One region of the Paraburkholderia sp. J12 genome, then DNA from elsewhere that is predicted to be linked to it. Evidence: riboswitches for the same ligand, from Rfam matches in the RefSeq annotation. Region 1 holds a riboswitch; each other region holds the start of a gene.

Region 1 (12,167 bases):
CTTCGGCCGGCGGCTGCGGCCAGCGGTTTTCGTAGAGGCACTCGGCCAGCGCGCGGCGCTTTGCCCACGCCTCCATCTCCAGCATCGGCTGCGGATAGAACTCGTCGACCTGACCGAGGCAAAGTATCGCCACGGGCTTCGCGCCCGCCGGCATGGCGAGCAGCGCGTGCACCTCGTCCACGTCGAAGATCGATACCCAGCCCATGCCCAGCCCCTCCGCGCGGGCCGCGAGCCACATGTTCTGGATCGCGCAGGCCACCGAAGCGAGGTCCATCTCCGGCAGCGTACGCCGGCCGAAGACGTGCGGCTCACGGCGGTCCATCAGCGCGACCACCAGCAGCTCGCCGCATTCGCGCATGCCTTCCACCTTCAGCTTCATGAACTCGTCGCGGCGTTTGCCCAGCGCGTCGGCGGTGGCGAGCCGCTCGCGCTCCACCGCCGCGTGCAGTTGCTCGCGCAACGTTGCATCGGTGATGCGCAGGATGCGCCACGGCTGCATGAAGCCCACGCTCGGCGCGTGATGCGCGGCGTCGAGCAGGCGCGCGAGCGCGGCCGGATCGACGGGGCCAGGCACGAAGTGCCGCATGTCGCGCCGTTCGTAGATCGCGCGGTAGACCGCCGCGCGCTCGGCTTCGTCAAAGGGCTGTGCCATGAAAAAGTGCGGCCGTGAAAGCGGGGTTGGAAGGCCAGTAGGCGTGCATATAGGTGGCGACGACCGGGCCGTGGCGGTAGAGCGGTTCGCCCGGCGCGCCGGTGTTTGCGTGGCGCGCGACGAGCGCGGGGGCGAGCGGCGTGCTCACGCGCGAATAGTGGAACGTGTGGCCCGTGAGCGTGCCGTGCGTGCCGCTGATCTGCTGCATGCCGAGCGCCGCAAAGCGCTTTTGCATGACGGCCTCGCCGGGCAGCAGCCCGAGCATGGGGGTGCGTGTGCCTGCGGTGTCGGTCAGGGCGTCGAGCAGCCAGAGCATGCCGCCGCATTCGGCGACGAGCGGCTTGCCGGCTTCCACGTGTGCGCGCAGGGCGGCCGCGCTCTGTGCGCTGCGCGCGAGCGCGGCCGCATGCAGTTCGGGGTAGCCGCCGGGCAGCCAGATCGCGTCGGCGTGGGCCGGGGCCTCGTTGCCGAGCGGCGAAAAGTACGCGATCCGCGCACCCAGCGCTTCGAGCAGCGCCACATTCGCCGGGTAGATGAACGAGAAGGCCGCGTCGCGCGCAATGGCGATCTGCTTGCCGTCGAGCAGACGGGGCAGCGGCGGCGCCTCGGGCACCGTTGCGAATTCCACGGGCGGCGGCAGTTCCGCGAGCGCGGTGTCGAGCAGCGCGTCGGCGGCGTGTTCGATGCGCGCGTCGAGATCGGCGATCTCGCTTGCCTGGTGCAGCCCGAGATGGCGGCCGGGCAATTCGAGCAGCGCATCGCTCGCCACGTGACCGAGCCAGCGGAGGTCGGCCGGCAACGCCTCCTGCAGCATCTGCGCATGCCGCGCCGAGCCCACGCGGTTGGCCAGCACGCCATGAAACGGCACCTCGGGCCGAAAGCGCGCGAGCCCGAATGCGAGCGCGCCGAAGGTCTGCGCCATCGACTTCGCCGAGATCGCCGCGGCCACCGGCACGCCGAACGCGACGGCAAGATCGGCGCTGCTGGGCGTGCCGTCATAGAGGCCCATCACCCCTTCGATCAGGATCAGGTCGGCTTCTTGCGCGGCCTGCGCGAGCAGCTTGCGGCAGCCGTCTTCGCCGACCATCCACAGATCGAGCGAGAGGACCGGCGCGCCGCTCGCCTGCGCGAGGATCATCGGGTCGAGAAAGTCGGGGCCGGTCTTGAAGACGCGCACGCGCCGCCCCGCCCGGCGATGCAGGCGCGCAAGGCCCGCGGTGAGCGTGGTCTTGCCCTGGCCCGAAGCGGGCGCGCTGATGAAGAGCGCGGGACACGCAACCATGAGCCTTAGAACTCCACGCCCTTTTGCGCCTTCACGCCTTGCTCGCGATACGGATGCTTCACGAGGCGCATTTCGGTCACGAGGTCGGCGGCTTCGATCAGCGCATCGGGCGCGTGGCGCCCCGTCACGACCACGTGTTGCTGCGGGCCGCGCGCAGTGAGCACGGCGAGCACTTCGTCGAGGCCCAGGTATTCGTACTTGAGCACGGTGTTCAGTTCGTCGAGGATCACCATGCCGTACTCGCCGCTTTCGATCATGCGCTTCGCCTCGTCCCAGCCCTTGCGCGCGGTGGCGATGTCGGCGTCACGGTTCTGGGTGTTCCAGGTGTAGCCGTCGCCCATCGTCACGAAGTCGCAGTGCGCGACGGTGCTCAGGAAATCGCGTTCGGCCGTGTGCAGCGCGCCCTTGATGAACTGCACGACGCCAAGCTTCATGCCGTGGCCGAGCACGCGCACGGCCATGCCGAATGCCGCCGTGCTCTTGCCTTTGCCGTTGCCGGTGTTGACGATCAGCAGGCCCTTTTCGACGGTGGCGGCAGCCTGTTTTTTCTCGTGGCCTTCACGGCGGCGTTGCGTCATGCGCTGATGCGAATCGGGATCGGTTTTCATGGCGTGGTGAGTGATGAGGTTCTGTTCCGCGATGCGGGTCTGATGCGCCGGATGGGCTGATATCTCAGCGCGCGGCGTAGATAGCCGCATTATCGTTCGGGCGCCCCAGCGCGATTGCGACCGTCACGCCGTCGAGCGCGAGCTTGCCGCGCAAGAGCGGACCGCCGCCGGAGGCGAGGCGCGCGCACGGTTCGCAGACACCTTCCACGCCGAAGTGCGCGAGCGCCGCGGCGGAAGGCGCGGTTTGCGTGGGCACGGCGGCAAGCGCATCGCGCGCATACGCATGGAGCGGCAGACCGTGCGCGTCGCAAAACTGGCGCAGGGCCGGCTCGTTCGCCTTGGCGTCGAGGGTTCCCACGGCCGTCACGCGCGCGAGCGGCGTGCCGTCGAGCGCGGCCTGCACGGCACGTTCGATCTGCGCGAGCGTCACGCCGCGGCGGCAGCCTATGCCGAGCACGAGCGGCTCGTCCTCCGTCGCGCCGGACGAACCGGACGCAGACGATGGCGCATGGGACTGGCTTGCGGATGGGGCGGAATTCACGGTGAGCGCGTCGGAAAGCAGCAGCGGGCGAGGCGGCGCGGGCTCGAGCCTGAGCGCGCGGCGGATGCGCGCATACGATAGCACACGGTTTTTCGCGTTCGGGCAGCGGCGCGGCGCGCCCAGGGGTAAACAACGGCGCGGCACGGCGGCACTCAGGCCCCTTCCTTGACGCGCCTGCGGCCCGCGCCTACACTCGCACGCACTCTGGTGCTCGCGCGCGCGTTCCTTGCGCGCGCAGTTAAACGGGAATCAGGGAGCCATCCCCGCCTGCGGCATGGCCAACCTGAACTGCACCCGCAACGGTACAACGAACGCATCGCGCCGATCTTCCGGTCGGGCGATGCAATCCGCTTCGAGGCATGCCACTGTGCGGCCGGTCCTGCCGGACCGCCGCGCGGGAAGGCGAAGCGGAGTTTCGTCAGTCCGGATACCGGCCAGATACGAAGGATGCGCGCTGCGGGGATGCGGCGCCCATTCCACGATTGTCCATGCGTGCAGCCGGGCCCGCGTCCGTGCTGGTCACTGCCGTCCGGCTCCGCATACACGTCCGCGGCCTCTGGCGCCGAAGGAGCACCTCATGCAAATGCGCAAGATCCCCGTCACCATCGTTACCGGCTTTCTCGGCAGCGGCAAGACCACGCTGCTGCGTCACATTCTTCAGCACGCGGGCGGCTTGCGCGTCGCGGTGATCGTCAACGAATTCGGCGAGCTCGGCATCGACGGCGAGATCCTGCGCGGCTGCGGTATCGGCTGCGACGAAGAGGGCAACGAACAGGAAGGCCAGCTCTACGAACTCGCCAACGGGTGCCTGTGCTGCACCGTGCAGGAAGAGTTCTTCCCGGTGATGGAGCAACTGCTCGAACGCCGCGGCGAAATCGATCACATCCTGATCGAAACCTCGGGTCTCGCGCTGCCCAAGCCGCTCGTGCAGGCGTTCAACTGGCCGTCGATCCGCAACGCCTTCACGGTCGATGCGGTAGTGACGGTGGTGGACGGCCCCGCCGCGGCGAGCGGCCAGTTCGCGCAAGACCCGCAGGCCGTGGACGAACAGCGCAAGGCCGATCCGAATCTCGATCACGAATCGCCGCTGCACGAACTGTTCGAAGACCAGCTTGCGTCCGCCGATCTCGTGATCCTCAACAAGACCGACCTGATCGAGACGGCCGCGCAGGACGCGCTTATCGAAGAACTGCGCGAAGAACTGCCGCCGCAGGTGAAGATCGTGCGCGCGCAGCACGGCAAGCTCGATCTGCACACGCTGCTCGGGCTCGAATCGGCTTCGGAAGAGGGCATCCATCTGCGCCACGATCATCACGGCTCGGCCGACGACCCCGACCATCACCACGACGAATTCGATTCGGTGGTCGTGACGGCGAACGTCGCTTCGCGCGAAGGGGCGATCGAAGCGCTGCAACGGCTCGTGGATACCCACACGATCTATCGCGTGAAGGGTTTCGCGGCGCTGCCGGGCGCGCCGATGCGCCTCGTCATCCAGGGCGTGGGCCGCCGCTTCGACAGCTACTTCGACCGCCGCTGGAACGCGCAGGAAGCCGCTGCGCAACCGCTCGCGAGCCGCTTCGTGCTGATCGGCGAAGATCTCGACGCCGAGCTGCTGCAACGCGCATTCGAAGCGGCGCTCGCGCCTTCCGCGCTGGCCTGATGGCCGCGCCCGCGCGCTAGCGCTCCACGAGCCGCCTGCCATGCATCTTTTGCGCACCACGCCCGGTGGTTTCGTCGACGACACCGCCGGCGTGATCCGCATCGACCAGCAGCCCGCCGAGATCGTCATTCTCAGCTCCGCCGATACGACGCTCGCCCTGCTCGCGAGCGTCGTACCGCGCCTGCCCGCCGGATTCCCGAGCGTGCGGCTCGCGAACGTGACGTATCTGCGCCAGCCGGCCTCGGTGGACTTCTATGTCGACGACGTGCTCCAGCATGCGCGCGTGGTCGTGGTCGATCATCTGGGCGGCGAGGCGTACTGGCCATACGGCATCGAGCAGGCGGTGGCGCTGGCCGAGCGCCGCAACCAGATGCTCGCGATGTTTTCGGGCGATCTGCAGGAAGACCCGAACCTCACGGCGAAGAGCCGCGTCGAGCCCGAATTTTGCCGCCTGCTGTGGCGCTATCTGCGTGAAGGCGGCGCGGCGAATGCCGAAGGTTTTCTGCGCGCGCTCGCGTGGCGCGCGTTCGAATGGGGCAGCGAACCGGCGCCGCCCGTGGCGCTGCCTGCTGCCGCGCTTTATCACCCGTCGCGCGACATCGCCACGATCGACGACTGGCGCGCGCGCTGGCAGCCGGCGGCGCCCGTCGTTGCGCTGCTGTTCTACAAGGCGCATCTGCAGGCCGCGAACACGGCGGCCTTCGACGCCCTGATCGAAGCGTTGAGCGCGCGCGGCATGAATCCGCTGCCGCTTGCCGTCACCTCGCTCAAGGACGCGCTGAGCCGCGATGTCATCGACCAGCTGTGCGCCGCGCACGACGTCGCGCTCGTGCTGAACACCACGGCTTTCGCGGCGTCCTCGCTCGACGATCCCGCGCCGCTCGCGCTGGCGGGCGATGCACCGGTGCTCCAGGTGATCCTGAGCGGCGGCAACCGCGAAGACTGGGTGAAGGACAATCACGGCCTCAATTCGCGCGATATCGCCATGCACGTCGCGCTGCCCGAAGTGGACGGCCGCGTGATTACGCGCGCGATCAGCTTCAAGGGGCTCGCGTATCACTGCAAGGCAACCCAGGTCGATGTCGTGCGCTATCAGCCCGACGCGGAGCGCGTGGCCTTCGTGGCCGAACTGAGCCGCCGCTGGTGCCGTTTGCGCCGGCTGCCGAACGCGGAGAAGAAGCTCGCACTCGTGCTCGCGAACTATCCGATGAGCGAAGGGCGCATCGGCAACGGCGTCGGGCTCGATACGCCGGCTTCGGTGGTCGGCATTCTGCGGATGTTGCGGGATATTGGCTACCGCGTGGCCGATGTGCCCGACGACGGCGAAGCGCTGATGGCGCGATTGACCGAGGGCGTGACCAACGACCCGGATACGCGCGCGTTGCGGCCCGCCTGGCAGAGCCTCGCGCTCGAGGACTACCGGCGCGCGTTCTCGCAACTGCCCGCTGCTGCGCAGAACGCGCTCATCGCGCGCTGGGGCGCGCCCGAGCAGGACCCTACGGTGCGCCGCGGCCGCTTCATGATCGCGGGCTGGCGCTGCGGCCAGGTGTTCGTGGGGATCCAGCCGTCGCGCTCGCGCGGCGACAACACCTACGCGAACTATCACGACGCCGAACTCGTGCCGCCCCACGCGTACCTCGCGTTCTACTTCTGGCTGCGCGAGACCTTCGGCATCGACGCGATCGCGCACGTGGGCAAGCACGGCAACCTCGAATGGCTGCCCGGCAAGAGCGTCGCGCTCGCCGACACCTGCTGGCCCGACATGGCGCTCGGCCCTCTGCCGCACCTTTATCCGTTCATCGTGAACGATCCCGGCGAAGGCAGCCAGGCCAAGCGTCGCGCGCAGGCCGTGATCATCGACCATTTGATGCCGCCGCTCACGCGCGCCGAAAACTATGGCCCTCTCCAGGATCTCGAACGCCAGGTCGATGAGTATTACGAAGCATTGATGGTCGACCCGCGCCGCGCGAAGCTGCTGCGCCGGACCATTCTGGAGACGATCGTCGAGCACCGGCTGCATGAAGAGCTGAGCATGCCGGCGCCACAGGACCAAGAGACGGAAGACGCGTTGCTCACGCGTGCCGATGCCTACCTGTGCGAGCTGAAAGAGGCGCAGATTCGCGACGGACTGCATACCTTCGGCATCTCGCCGCAAGGAACGCAGCGGCGCGACACGCTGCTCGCGTTGGGCCGCTATCCCTATGGCGACGGACAGGGCGCCAACGCGGGGCTGATCGATGCGCTCGCGCGCGATTTGGGCATCGATCATCTGCTCGATGCCGCGACCGTCGATTGGGCCGCGCCGTGGACCGGGCCGCGTCCGGCCATGCTCGACGCCGTGAGCGATGCGCCCTGGCGCCATGCGGGCGACGCGCGCGAGCGGCTGGAGGGGCTGGCGGGTTCGCTGGTTGCCAGGGTGTGCGAAGGATCTGACGTCGATTGCGATCTGTCGTTACCCCATGCGTTCAAAGTGCTCGGACGACTGCGCGACGACGTGCTGCCTCGCCTCGACGCCTGTGGCGAAGAAGAGCTGCGCCAGTTCCGCCGCGCCCTGGAAGGCCGCTTCGTGCCGCCGGGCCCGAGCGGTTCGCCCTCGCGCGGTCGCCCCGACGTGCTGCCCACGGGCCGCAACTTCTATTCGATCGATACGCGTGCGGTGCCCACCCAGGCGGCCTGGTCGCTCGGCATGAAGTCGGCGCAGCAGTTGATCGAGCGGCATTTGCAGGACCACGGCGATTATCCGCGCGCCGTGGGGCTTTCGGTGTGGGGCACGGCCACCATGCGCACGGGCGGCGAGGACATCGCCCAGGCGCTCGCGCTGCTCGGCGTGCGGCCGAAGTGGGCGGCGGGCAGTCAGCGCGTGATCGACTTCGAAATCATGCCGGTGGAGGCGCTCGACCGGCCGCGCATCGACGTGACGCTGCGCGTTTCCGGCTTCTTTCGCGACGCGTTTCCGAACGTCATGCATCTGTTCGACGCGGCGGTCCAGGCCGTGGCGGACCTCGACGAACCGCTGCATCAGAACCTGTTGCGCGCGCGCGTGCTGCGCGAGCGCGACGCGCTCGTCGAACGCGGCGAGGACGCCGCCGAGGCACGCCGCCGCGCGGGCTGGCGCGTTTTCAGCGCGCGCCCCGGCCATTACGGCGCGGGCTTGCAGGACCTGATCGATCAGCGCCAGTGGCAGACCGACGCCGATCTGGCCGAGGCCTATCAAGCGTGGGGCGGCTACGCCTATGCGCAGAATAGCGCCGGCGACGAGGCGCGCGCGGCATTCGGCGAACGCCTCGCGGCCATCGACGTGGTGCTGCAGAACCAGGACAATCGCGAGCACGATCTGCTCGACTCGAACGACTACTACCAGTTCCAGGGCGGCATGGCCGCGGCCGCGCGACACTTCTCGCGCGCGCAGCCGAGCCTGTATCACGCGGACCACAGCAACCCCGCTGCGCCGGCCATCCGTCCGCTGGGCGAAGAGATCGCGCGCGTGATCCGCTCGCGCGTGGTGAACCCGAAATGGATCGACGGCGTGAAGCGCCACGGCTACAAGGGCGCGGCGGAGATGGCGGCGACCGTCGATTACCTGTTCGGCTACGACGCCACGGCGCGCGTGGTGGGCGACCATCAGTACGCGCTCGTCGCTTCGGCCTACGTTCACGACGACGCCACGCGCGCTTTCCTCGAACGGCACAATCCGCACGCGCTGCATGCCATCTGCGAACGCCTGCTGGAAGCGATCCAGCGCGGACTGTGGCAACAGCCGGGCGAGCATCGCGCACAACTCGAACAACGCCTGCTCGAAGCCGGGCAGACACTCGAAGGATCCGGACCATGAGCGAAGCGGCTTCACGCCCTGCGTTTCCCTTTACTGCGCTGGTGGGGCAGACGCCGTTGCAGCAGGCACTGCTGCTCGCGGCCGTCGATCCGGCAATTGGCGGCGTGCTCGTGAGCGGCCCGCGCGGCACGGCGAAATCGACGGCGGCCCGCGCGCTGGCCGTGTTGTTGCCCGATGGCGCGTTCGTGACGCTGCCGCTTTCGGCGAGCGAAGAGAAGCTGGTGGGATCGCTCGATCTGGAGGCCGCGCTGCGCGAGAGTGCCGTGCGCTTTTCGCCCGGGCTGCTCGCGAAGGCACACCGCGGCGTGCTTTACGTCGATGAAGTGAACCTGCTGCCGGACGCGCTGGTGGACATGCTGCTCGATGCCGCGGCCAGCGGCAGCAACACGGTCGAGCGCGACGGCATTTCGCATACGCACGACGCACGCTTCGTGCTGGTGGGCACGATGAATCCCGAGGAAGGGGAGTTGCGCCCGCAACTGCTCGACCGCTTTGGCTTGATGGTCGAGCTTCAGAACGCCTACGATGCGCGCGAGCGGCAGCAGATCGTCAAGGCGCGGCTGGCCTTCGACGCGGATCCGCACGCGTTTTGTACCACACACGAGGCGGCGCAGCGCGGGCTTGCCGCCCGACTGCGCACTGCGCGCGAGCGCGTGAGCACTCTCGTGGCCGGTGACGCCGTACACGAACGCGTGGCGGCGCTATGCATCGAAGCTGCGGTCGATGGCCTGCGTGCGGATATCGTGATGCTGCGCACCGCGCGCGCGCTGGCCGCATTCGAAGGAGCGGGCGAGGTGAGCGCGGCACACGTCGACCGGGTGGCCGAAGCTGTGCTCGCGCACCGGCGCCGTGCGGTTCAGGAGCCCGCGCTCCGCAATCCAACAGATGCGGGACACGCTCCAACGCGCGAAAACAGTTCGCATTCCAAAGCAGAGGAAAGCGCAGAAACCGGGTGGGGCGAGCTTGCGCCTGAGCCGGTTGCGGCAACCAGCGTGAAGGGTGTGATCCCGCTGCCTTCAAAAAAACGCTGACCCGTCGGGCAAGGGCCGCCGCCTCGACACAGGGCGGCGCCCGGCGGCGTGATGGCCCGGGCCGCGCGGCACGCGACGGCGGCGAGGGCGCACGCATTGCGTGGCCGCCCACGTTCATGGCCAAACGAAGCGAACGCCTGCATGCCGATCATCTGCGTTACGCGCGCCGCAAGACGGGCACAGGGGTGCTGCACTGCTTCGTGCTGGACTGTTCGGCCTCGATGCTGGCGCGCGGCCAACTGGCGCTGGCCAAGGGCCTGCTTGCCGCGCTCTTCGATCGCGCGCGCAACGACCGTGTCGAGGTGGCGCTGATCGCCTTCGGCGGCGCCCGTGCCGAGTTGCGTTTCGGCCCGGCCGTGCCGCGCTGGTGGAACGAACGCTGGCTCGCGCCCATCGGTGCGGGCGGAGGAACGCCGCTTGCAGCGGGTGTGGAAGCCGCGGCGCGCGTGCTTCAGTCCTCCGCGCGCCGTGATCTGGCCCGGCACCGTCATCTGTGGCTGCTCACCGACGGGCGCAGTACGCAGTGGCCCGCACGCCCGCGTCATGCGGATCACGTCACGGTGGTCGATTTCGAAACGGCGGCCGTGCGACTCGGCCGCTGCGCAGCACTAGCGCAGGCGTGGGAGGCGCAATGCATCGACGCCCACGCGCTCCTCGATCGCGAGGCGTCAGCGCATTGAACCCGTCCAGTAGAGCACGTCGTCCTGGCGGTCGAACACATAGACCTTCATCGCCATTTGCTCGGTGGCGCTGAGCTGATCGAGTTCGAGCCCGAGCGTGGTGGGCGAATCGGGACCTGCTTCGTGCTGCACGTTGCGGATCACGGCGCTGGTTTCGATGGGGGTCACCACGTCGCCCGAGCGCAGGCTGAACGCGATGCGCAGCCGCTCGCCCACCTGGCCCACGGCCCACGCCGCCGTAATGGAGAGCCCGAGCGCGCTGATGCCGCGGGCCAGCGCGATGCCCTCGTAGCCCGTACCGCTCTCGCCGAGCCCGTAACGCACCGGAATGCGCGCGCGCACGCGGATCGACTTGCGCTCGCGCAGCCGTCGGATCGCGCCAGGCTTCGAAAGCACGAGGTATTCGACGGGCGACTGGCAGATCGTCTCGACCGAGCAGACGAAGCGGAAGACGGCCTGGCTCGCAATCGCAACGATATCGACGTTCTCGCCCGGCATGAGAGGGACCATGCGGCCATCGACATGCGGCGGCGTGACGAACAGCATTTCGTTGGGTGCGAAACCAATCAGGCGGCAGGGATGCATCGGGCCGCTGCTGCCGCCCATCTGCGCACGCAGGCCCATGAGCGCGCCCAGTGTGAGATGCATGTCGCGGGCAGACGCGAGCGCTCCCGCGTTGCCCGCGCCGGCTGCTTCCTGCGGCGCATCGGGCGCTTGCTGGTCGCCGCGATGGGGGGCGAAGTGTTCGAAGAGGAAATCGCGTTCCGCTTCGTTCACGAGGATAACGCCGCGATCGAGCAGCAGGGTGCCGTCGCGATCGATCACGGGCCAGGCGAGCGGCTGGCCTGGCGGCAGCGCCTCGGGCGTGAGCGGGGTAGCGTGCGTGGTAGTGTCTTCGGCAGGTGTCATCGGCGCGCTCCGGATAAACATCAGGATCTCTACGTTTACGGCAAAGAGTAGGAAAAATCCAGATCTATTCTACGGGGTCCGTTGCCGGAATATGCATCCGATAGAACGATAGTGCCTGCAGTGCCAATGCACAGAGCATCGCGATGCCATATGCGATGAGCATATTCAGTCGTATCAACGTGAGGCTCAGCACATAGAAGAATGCGGCGAAGCTGAGGAGTCCCGCTACCATGCCGCGCATCACCTGTTGTGCTGCCGCGGGGCCGGCCATGCGATGCGCGAAGATCACGAGAATGATCGCCATGAACGGAAAGGAAGCGAGCACGCCGCTCACGCGTGGCCCGACATAGGGGGCGATCAGCGTCACGCCTACCACGAGGCAGGCGATGAGCGCCATGCGGGCGGGCAGATCCCAGCGCGGCGCTGCGAGGATGCCGGTCCTCGCTGTATTCCGGGGCATGAGGCCGAGCGCGAGCGCAATGGCCAGAATCGCAACGAGAAAGAGGCCGGTTTGCTGTAGCGCGCTCCATTGCAGCAATGCGGCTACGCCCGTAAACGTTGCGCATGCACCGATCAGGGCGTGTGGCCACCCGAAGGGTGCAAGCCGGCAATAGACGAAGCAGAAGGCCGCCTGGGCCACGGTAGCGACCAGCGATCCCGCAGTGGCTTGCGCGGCGAATGCGGGGCCGTGTTCGAGCGCGAGAAACACGGAGATCGGTCCGGAGGTGAGGGGCAGGCCGACCAGCAGGCCACCGATCGTTTCGCCCCAGCGGCGGCTGGCGAGCGTTGCGGCCAATAGCAGGAGCGGGGTGACGACGAGTTTGAAAACGAGCAGGTCCATGACGGGCGATGCTACGCGGAAATTGTCAACTGCGTTGGCAGCGATGCTGTTGCGGAAGCTTGCTTCAAGCAAAGTATATTTCGGATTGCCAGGGATTGATGAGCTATGTGAGGAAGCGTTCGCATACCCCA
Region 2 (3,551 bases), on a different contig from region 1:
TCGCGTAGACCGGCAGCAGATGCGTGTCGAGCATCACGAGTGCGTTGGGCGGCAGCGTGCGCAGGTAGTAGAAGAACATCACCACGGCCACGGCGCCGCCAATCAGCCCCACGGGCGCGATGAAGCGCACGACGCTGCGGCGCAGCGCGAGGTCCTTCACGCGGCTCGCCACCAGCAGGCCCACGAGTGCGGCCATCACGAGCATCCCGCCCGTGCGCGTGCCGAGCTGCGCGAAGAAGTTGACGTTATAGAAGGCCTCGCTCGTCGAGCCGGTCTGATACCAGCTGTCGTGGCCCGGCCACATCATGAAGGACAGCACGCCCACGATCAGCAGCATCGTGGCCCATGAAGCGAGCGCGAACGACCAGGTGAGCTTCAGATGGGTGCGGGCGTCCACTTTGCCGATCAGATACACGAGTGCATACACGCCGATCACTTCGACCGTGAAGTACACCCACTCGCTCGCCCAGATCCAGACGAAGTTATGAATGAGCCCGCTCACGCCGCGGGGACTCGCCACGGTGATCGCATACCAGATCCCCGGCCCGGTGATCGAACCGATGATGTACGAGAACACCAGCAGGAACATGCCATAGCGTTTGATGAACGCCATCAGCTCCGGCTTGTTCTCGCGATACGCGCGCGTTTCGAGCAGCGCGAACAGAAACGATGCGCCCACCGATGTATGGGACGCGACGACGTGTATCACGCCGATGATCCCCATCACCCAGGCCGTGCCGATGCCCGGGACGTAAAACGTCGGATACATGCCGAGCATGTCCATACGTCTCCCCCTTCTTTTACTTTCTACGGATCGAGCCCGGACGAGCGCGGCCCGCGCGCCTCGCGGCACGAACGAACGCGCGCCCGCCATCCCCCAAGGGACGGCCGGACTGGCGGATGACTGCGGCAGAACGCCTGTGACGGAAACACATGCGCTGCGTTGCGCCGCTCAGGCGATGGCGGACAACGAGAACGGCGGCGCGCGGCTGCCGTGGGCATACCGGTGCACCGGCTGGATGAAGCCGCGCTCGAAACCGGCCCCGGACGCCGACACACCGGCCGCATCGGGAACGACCCATGCCGCGGCGATCGAAGGCAGTGCGGGCCCGTGATGCGCGAGCAGGCAATAGCCGCAGCGCACGCCATCGGCCGGAGCCGGGATCGGCGAACGCTTCGTTTCCGGCTGCGCCGCGGCAAGGCGCGAGCCGGCCGTGCCGCCCGCGCCGCAGATCACCGCGGAAGGCGCCGCTTCGGCCGAGGCGAGCAGCCCCGAAATGGCCGGCGCGAAGCAACCGAATACGAGGCCGAACAGCGCGAGCCACGTGAACTGCCTGAAGAGCGAGCCGCCCTGCTTCATGGTTCGCCCTGCACCGCCGTGACGGCCCGCGACCTGCTGCCCGCGTGTCGAGACAGCCCGACGCCCTGCGCGCAGGCCGGCCTGCAACCCGGCTTTTGCGGGCTGCGCAAGACGAAGGGAACCGGCAACGACGAAAGACATGGAGGAACTTTGCATTGCGCCGGCGCGTGACGCGCAGGACGCGTCCATGGCCGGTTCGGGCCGTAACGTGAATTTCAGGGAGGGCCATGCTAGCAAAGGCTCGCCGAAAGTACGCTGCGTGCTGGTTATGTCCGGCATCGCTCAGACGAAACATCGGCCGGCTTTCGCCGCCATTACAGACGGCCGCGCGCCGCTCCGGAAGCCCTCTTTCGTGCCTTTTTTGCATCAAACGCCACGGGACAATTGACGTGGCCGAGCATGGCCCATTACGCTCTCGCGCTGATGGTTCCCGGCAACGGGATCAAAAGGGAACGCAGTGAAAGAGGCGAACGCGCCTCGAGTCTGCGGCTGCCCCCGCAACTGTGAGCGGCGAGTCCGTGCCTAACGAAGCCACTGGTCAATCCGGGAAGGCAGGCACGGGCGACAACCCGCGAGCCAGGAGACCTGCCATCGACCGAGGTCCATGCAGCCGCAACGGGCGGGGTGTCCCGATGCGCCAGCGCCGCTTCCTGAAGCGGCCGCTCGTTGCAGGGACAGCCCCGACCTCAGCCCCGCCTATGAAACTCAAACCTATCCTCGTCGCGTCGGCCATGACGGCCTGCGCATGGCATGGCGCACAAGCCGCCGACGACAGCGCGCTCGCCCAGCAAGACCCGGCTCAACCGGAAACGCAGTCCCAGGCTCAGCCGGACAACGCGCTGCCCAACATCCTCGTGGTGGGCGACACGCAGCACCTGCCGCAATCGTTCGACCAGCGTTACGCGACCACCCAGGTCCTCACGCGCGCCGATCTCGATCGCCTCTCTCCCGCCGACCCCAGCATCACCCAGGCGCTCGCCACCCTGCCCGGCGTCACCATTTCGCAGAACGGCGGGCCGGGCACCTCGGCCTCGGTCAGCATTCGCGGCTCGGCGAGCAACCAGGTAGCGGTTTTCATCGACGGCATTCGCGTGGGCTCGGCGACGACCGGCGAAGCCGAATGGGCCGACCTGCCCACCGAAGCCTTCGACCGCGTGGAAGTGATCTCGGGACCGGCTGCGGCCTCGTTCGGCGCGGATGCGGTGGGCGGCGTCGTGCAGCTCTTCACGCGCCACGCGTCCAACCTGCCGAACCAGACCACGGCATCGTTCGGCGGCGGCTCGAACAAGACCTTCGACACGCAGTTGCGCACCTCGGGCACGGTGCCCTCCACCGGGCCGCTCGCCGCGCTGGGCGGCCTGACCTATTCGCTCGGGCTGCACGACTACAACACGGCCGGCATCGACGCGACCCAGCCGTGGGCCTACGGCCACGAAGACGGCCGCAACCCGTACCACGCGCAGGACGTGGACGGACGCCTCGGCTACGCGCGCGACAACTGGTCGATTTCGACCTTCGTGCTGTACCACCGCGCCGATCTCTCGTACGACAATCTGGGCGGCGCCGACCGGCAGCTCGACCATCAGCTGACCACGGGCATTGCGTTTCACCTGGACATCACGCCGACCACGCAGTTCGACCAGTCGGTGGGCTACGCGAACGATCGTCAGTTCCTCTACGCAAACGACCCGACGATTCCCACCGACGAAATCGACTCGACGCGCTTTAGCACGTCCACCTCGCTCACGCATCAGGAGACAGGGCACACGCTGTTCGGCATGCCGCTCAACGGCGAAACGAAGCTCGCCTACGACTTCACGCGCGAGCAGGCCTTCCTGCCCGTCGACATCCCGAGCGGCGTGCCCACGCGCAACGACTCGGCCGTGTCGATGCATCAATCGGCTACGCTCGGACCCTGGACGCTGTTCCTCGCCGGGCGCCACGAAATCGTGCAGGGGCAGTCGGTCAACACAGGCAATGCCGCGCTCGCATGGGCGATCACGCCGATCTACACGGCACGCGTGTCTTACGGCAACGCATTCCGGCTGCCGACGTTCAACGACCTCTACTATCCCGGCTACTCGAACCCGAATCTGCAGCCGGAGCGCAGCGACTCCATCGAAGCAGCGTTCGATGCGACGACCTCGTACGGCACGTTCTCCGCGGCGATCTACGACACGCGCGTTCACGA
Region 3 (3,551 bases), on a different contig from region 1:
CCGAGCTGCGTGATACCGAGGCCGCGCTGCGCAAGCCATTGCGGCACCACGGCAAACCCCACGCCGAACTGACCAAGCTGCGCCAGGAGCGACACGGCATTGAGCGCGACGATGGAGCGCCAGGGCAGGCGCGCGGGCGCGTTCATTTCGCGCGTCCCGCCGGCATGGGCAAACCTTCCGAGCGGCATTCGACCGGGCAACCGGCAGCCAGGCACGGCGCTTCGTCGCAGAGCCGGCACAACTGCATGGCGTGCGCGGGGTCCCGCGTTTCGCTCCAGAGCATCTTGAGCAGCAGCGCATCCAGCTGCTGGCGCTCGCGCGCGTTCAGATGGCGCGTTAGCCGTTCGAGAATGGCATTGCGGTTCGCCAGCGTGCGGTCCACGACGCGCCGCCCGGCGGCAGTGAGCGTGAGCGACACGGCGCGCCGGTCGGCACCGGGCACTTTCTTCACGAGATCCGCCTCGACGAGTCCCGCGACGGCGCGCACCGTCGCGGGATGCGAGAGACCGACGGCCGTGCGCAGCTCTTCGATCGTGCAGCCCGGGTACATGTGAACGGCGTTGAGAATCGAGCGGGCCGTGAGGCCGGCGGCATCGGTTTCTTCCTCGCCGGCGGCCTGCAGATCGTCCACGATCAGGAGCGCGAGCACGCCCAGCAGGTTTTCCAGACGCTCCGTCATGTCGAGTCCTATATGTGCACGATGCACATATGCAGATTGCACATATTTACGTACGATGTCAAGCGGCCGTTCTTTGCCGCCGCCTCGCAATGCAAGCCCATGCGGACGTCGCCATCTCCCTGCCTTCGATTACCCTCCAGATTCTTTCATTTTCCTTCGAATCCCATCCTTCGAAGCCCGTTGCGTCGACAGTTTGATGCGCTAACGGACGAAACAGTTGACGTCGCAAAGCACGGCCCCTTACGCTTGCGCGCTGATGGTTCCCGGCGACGGGATCAAAAGGGAACGCAGTACAGGCGCCAGCGCCTCGAGTCTGCGGCTGCCCCCGCAACTGTGAGCGGCGAGTCCATGCCAGAAGGGCCACTGGGAAACCGGGAAGGCCGGCAATGGGCGTCGACCCGCGAGCCAGGAGACCTGCCATCGAACGGCGTCGACGCATACGCATCGGGCGGGGTGTCCCGGTGAAGGTTCAGGTTCTGCTGCCTGAGCCGGTTTGCTGAGACGAACGCCACTGGAGGCAGAACCATGCTCAGCGCTTTAAAACACGTTTTCAACGACAGTTCCTCCGATGTCCGCGGCAAGGTCATCGGCATTTACGTTTTTCTCATCGCCATCAACCTGGGCGCCTGGGCCTGGGCGCTCGTTGCCTTCCACAATCGTCCGGTTCTGCTCGGCACCGCGTTGCTGGCCTACGGCTTCGGTCTGCGCCATGCGGTGGATGCCGACCATATCGCCGCGATCGACAACGTCACGCGCAAGCTGATGCAAGAGGGCAAGCACCCCGTGGGGGTCGGCTTCTTCTTTTCCATCGGCCATTCGCTGGTGCTGCTCATCGGTACCGTCGTCATCGCCGCTACGGTGATGAGCCTGCAAAGCGGCTTCGACTCGTTCAACAATGTCGCGGGCATCATCGGCACGCTGGTGTCGGGCGCCTTCCTGCTGGTGATGGCGATTCTGAACCTGGTGGTGGCGCGGGATGTGTACCGGACCTATCGCCACGTGCGTCGCGGCGGCGACTACGATGACGACAGCCTCAACATCCTGCTCAACAACCGCGGCCTGATTGCCCGTTTGCTGAGGCCGCTCTTCCGGCTCGTCAGCCAGAGCTGGCACATGCTGCCGGTGGGGTTCCTGTTCGGACTGGGATTCGACACGGTGACCGAGGTCAGCCTGCTCACCGTCGCCGCGACGGAAGCCAGCAAGGGATTGCCGATCTGGTCGATTCTCGCGTTTCCGGCACTGTTCTCCGCGGGCATGTCGCTGATCGACACGACCGACGGCATTCTCATGCTCGGCGCCTATGGCTGGGCCTTCGTGAAGCCGATCCGCAAGCTCTATTACAACCTCACCATCACGATCGTCTCGGCCGCCGTGGCGATCCTGATCGGCGGGATCGAAACGCTGGGACTGATCGCAGGAGAACTGAACCTGCAAGGCTGGTTCTGGGACCGCATGAACGATCTCAACAACAATTTCGGTCTGCTTGGCTACGGCATCATCGGGATTTTTGCGGCGGCCTGGATCGTCTCGTTCATCATCTACCGCGTCAAGAAGCTCGACGAGGTGGAGCTCGGCTAGGCAGGCATCGTCACGCGTTGCCCGGCTCGCGCAACGCGCGCAAAACGAGGCCGCTCGCCTCGATGAATCAGCCCGTCCACACTGTCCTTTCCGATCAGGGAGAAGTTGCAGACCGCCATGTCGGCGCGGCAGTCCAGCTTGCCGCGTGCGACATCCTCACAGGCGGGCAGACGGCAGTCGTCGAGCCCGGCTCTGCGCGTCGACACCCGTCACCGCGATGCCGTACCGCGCGAGCGCCAGAGAACCAGGGGCACACCCGGGACAACGCTCAGGAGCCGAAGAACGGCACGCAGAAGTCAGGCGGGCCGACACAGTCGCCGGGGCCATTGGGCTGCGGATGCAGGCTCGCGCAGCCGGACACCGCGGCCACCGCGACGGCGCATACGGCCGCGCGCAAGATATAGGAAACGATACGTGATTTCATGAGATTGAAACTCGGGTAAATCGGCCGCCTGGCGGATTCCGTCGCGGCTCGCGGCCGCATTTTTCCGCAACGGATGCAAAAAAACTTGGCCGCTCAGTGGTGGGCGTACACGGTCTGGTTGAGCGTCTGCAACTGGCCGTCGCGTTCGGCCTGCACGAGCTGGTGGTAGACCTGCGCGCGCGTGAGCGAGCCATTGGTGGAATCTGCCTGCGCGGAGGACGTATCCGCCGCCTGCTGTGCCACGTAGGCCTGCGCGTTCGTCTGCGCATTGACGGGCGGATTGGCGACGCCCTGCGCGTGAGCCAGTGCCGATACCGACAACAAGAGCGCGACACCCGCGCCATTCCAGAGTGATTTCATGTGCCTCTCCTTTGCGGCCAGCCGGCCGAGCCTTGGTCCATCCGGCCGCCTCGCGGCACCGGTTCGAATTGCGTTGCAACTCGTGAGGCAAGGATAGAGGGGCGTGTTTCGCGTGAAATCCGCAGGAAAATGAAGAAACGTTTAAGGTGCGCTCGTCCGATGAGGGGAAACGAGCCGCGGCGTAGCCGGCGGGGAGAGATCAGGTGGGATGCGGCGCGCAAATGGCGCCGCCGGAGTGGCAAAAAATGACGACAGCGGATGGCGGCGTAATGATGCTCGCCCGATACGCACTACTTCGCAGCCCTCACGATATCGCGAGGCGCCACACCGAGCACGCGGTTCATCCAGTGCGCCATGTGGCTTTGATGCGCGAATCCGGCTTCGAGCGCAATCTGGCTCATGCTCAACCGCCCTTCGATCAGCAGATCCCGCGCACGCTCCACCCGTCGGCGCACGACGTACTGATGCACGGGCAGACCCAGTGTTTCGCGAAAAAGCACCTTGAAATGC

What was found. A riboswitch is a leader RNA that binds a small molecule or an ion and turns the genes downstream of it on or off. The one in region 1 is predicted to bind cobalamin.
Region 2: it holds a riboswitch for cobalamin, as region 1 does, so the genes downstream of both, U5760_RS11200 (TonB-dependent receptor domain-containing protein) here and cobW (cobalamin biosynthesis protein CobW) in region 1, are expected to answer to the same signal.
Region 3: it holds a riboswitch for cobalamin, as region 1 does, so the genes downstream of both, U5760_RS28770 (HoxN/HupN/NixA family nickel/cobalt transporter) here and cobW (cobalamin biosynthesis protein CobW) in region 1, are expected to answer to the same signal.

The regions. Positions count from the first base shown of each region.
Region 1 is NZ_CAJMZC010000008.1:109,938-122,104, reverse strand. Features, by position in the region: gene bluB (5,6-dimethylbenzimidazole synthase) at 1-652, opposite strand, end outside; gene U5760_RS18400 (cobyrinate a,c-diamide synthase) at 636-1,934, opposite strand; gene cobO (cob(I)yrinic acid a,c-diamide adenosyltransferase) at 1,940-2,542, opposite strand; gene U5760_RS18390 (cobalamin biosynthesis protein) at 2,607-3,167, opposite strand; cobalamin riboswitch at 3,272-3,537, shown strand; gene cobW (cobalamin biosynthesis protein CobW) at 3,661-4,743, shown strand; gene cobN (cobaltochelatase subunit CobN) at 4,784-8,575, shown strand; gene U5760_RS18375 (ATP-binding protein) at 8,572-9,606, shown strand; gene U5760_RS18370 (vWA domain-containing protein) at 9,723-10,286, shown strand; gene U5760_RS18365 (flagellar brake protein) at 10,275-11,195, opposite strand; gene U5760_RS18360 (hypothetical protein) at 11,260-12,036, opposite strand.
Region 2 is NZ_CAJMZC010000004.1:25,841-29,391, reverse strand. Features, by position in the region: gene U5760_RS11210 (cytochrome c) at 1-769, opposite strand, end outside; gene U5760_RS11205 (DUF2946 domain-containing protein) at 953-1,501, opposite strand; cobalamin riboswitch at 1,768-1,968, shown strand; gene U5760_RS11200 (TonB-dependent receptor domain-containing protein) at 2,059-3,551, shown strand, end outside.
Region 3 is NZ_CAJMZC010000020.1:56,013-59,563, forward strand. Features, by position in the region: gene U5760_RS28760 (MFS transporter) at 1-146, opposite strand, end outside; gene U5760_RS28765 (MarR family winged helix-turn-helix transcriptional regulator) at 143-679, opposite strand; cobalamin riboswitch at 920-1,116, shown strand; gene U5760_RS28770 (HoxN/HupN/NixA family nickel/cobalt transporter) at 1,205-2,257, shown strand; gene U5760_RS28775 (hypothetical protein) at 2,526-2,681, opposite strand; gene U5760_RS28780 (DUF4148 domain-containing protein) at 2,775-3,041, opposite strand; gene U5760_RS28785 (AraC family transcriptional regulator) at 3,332-3,551, opposite strand, start outside.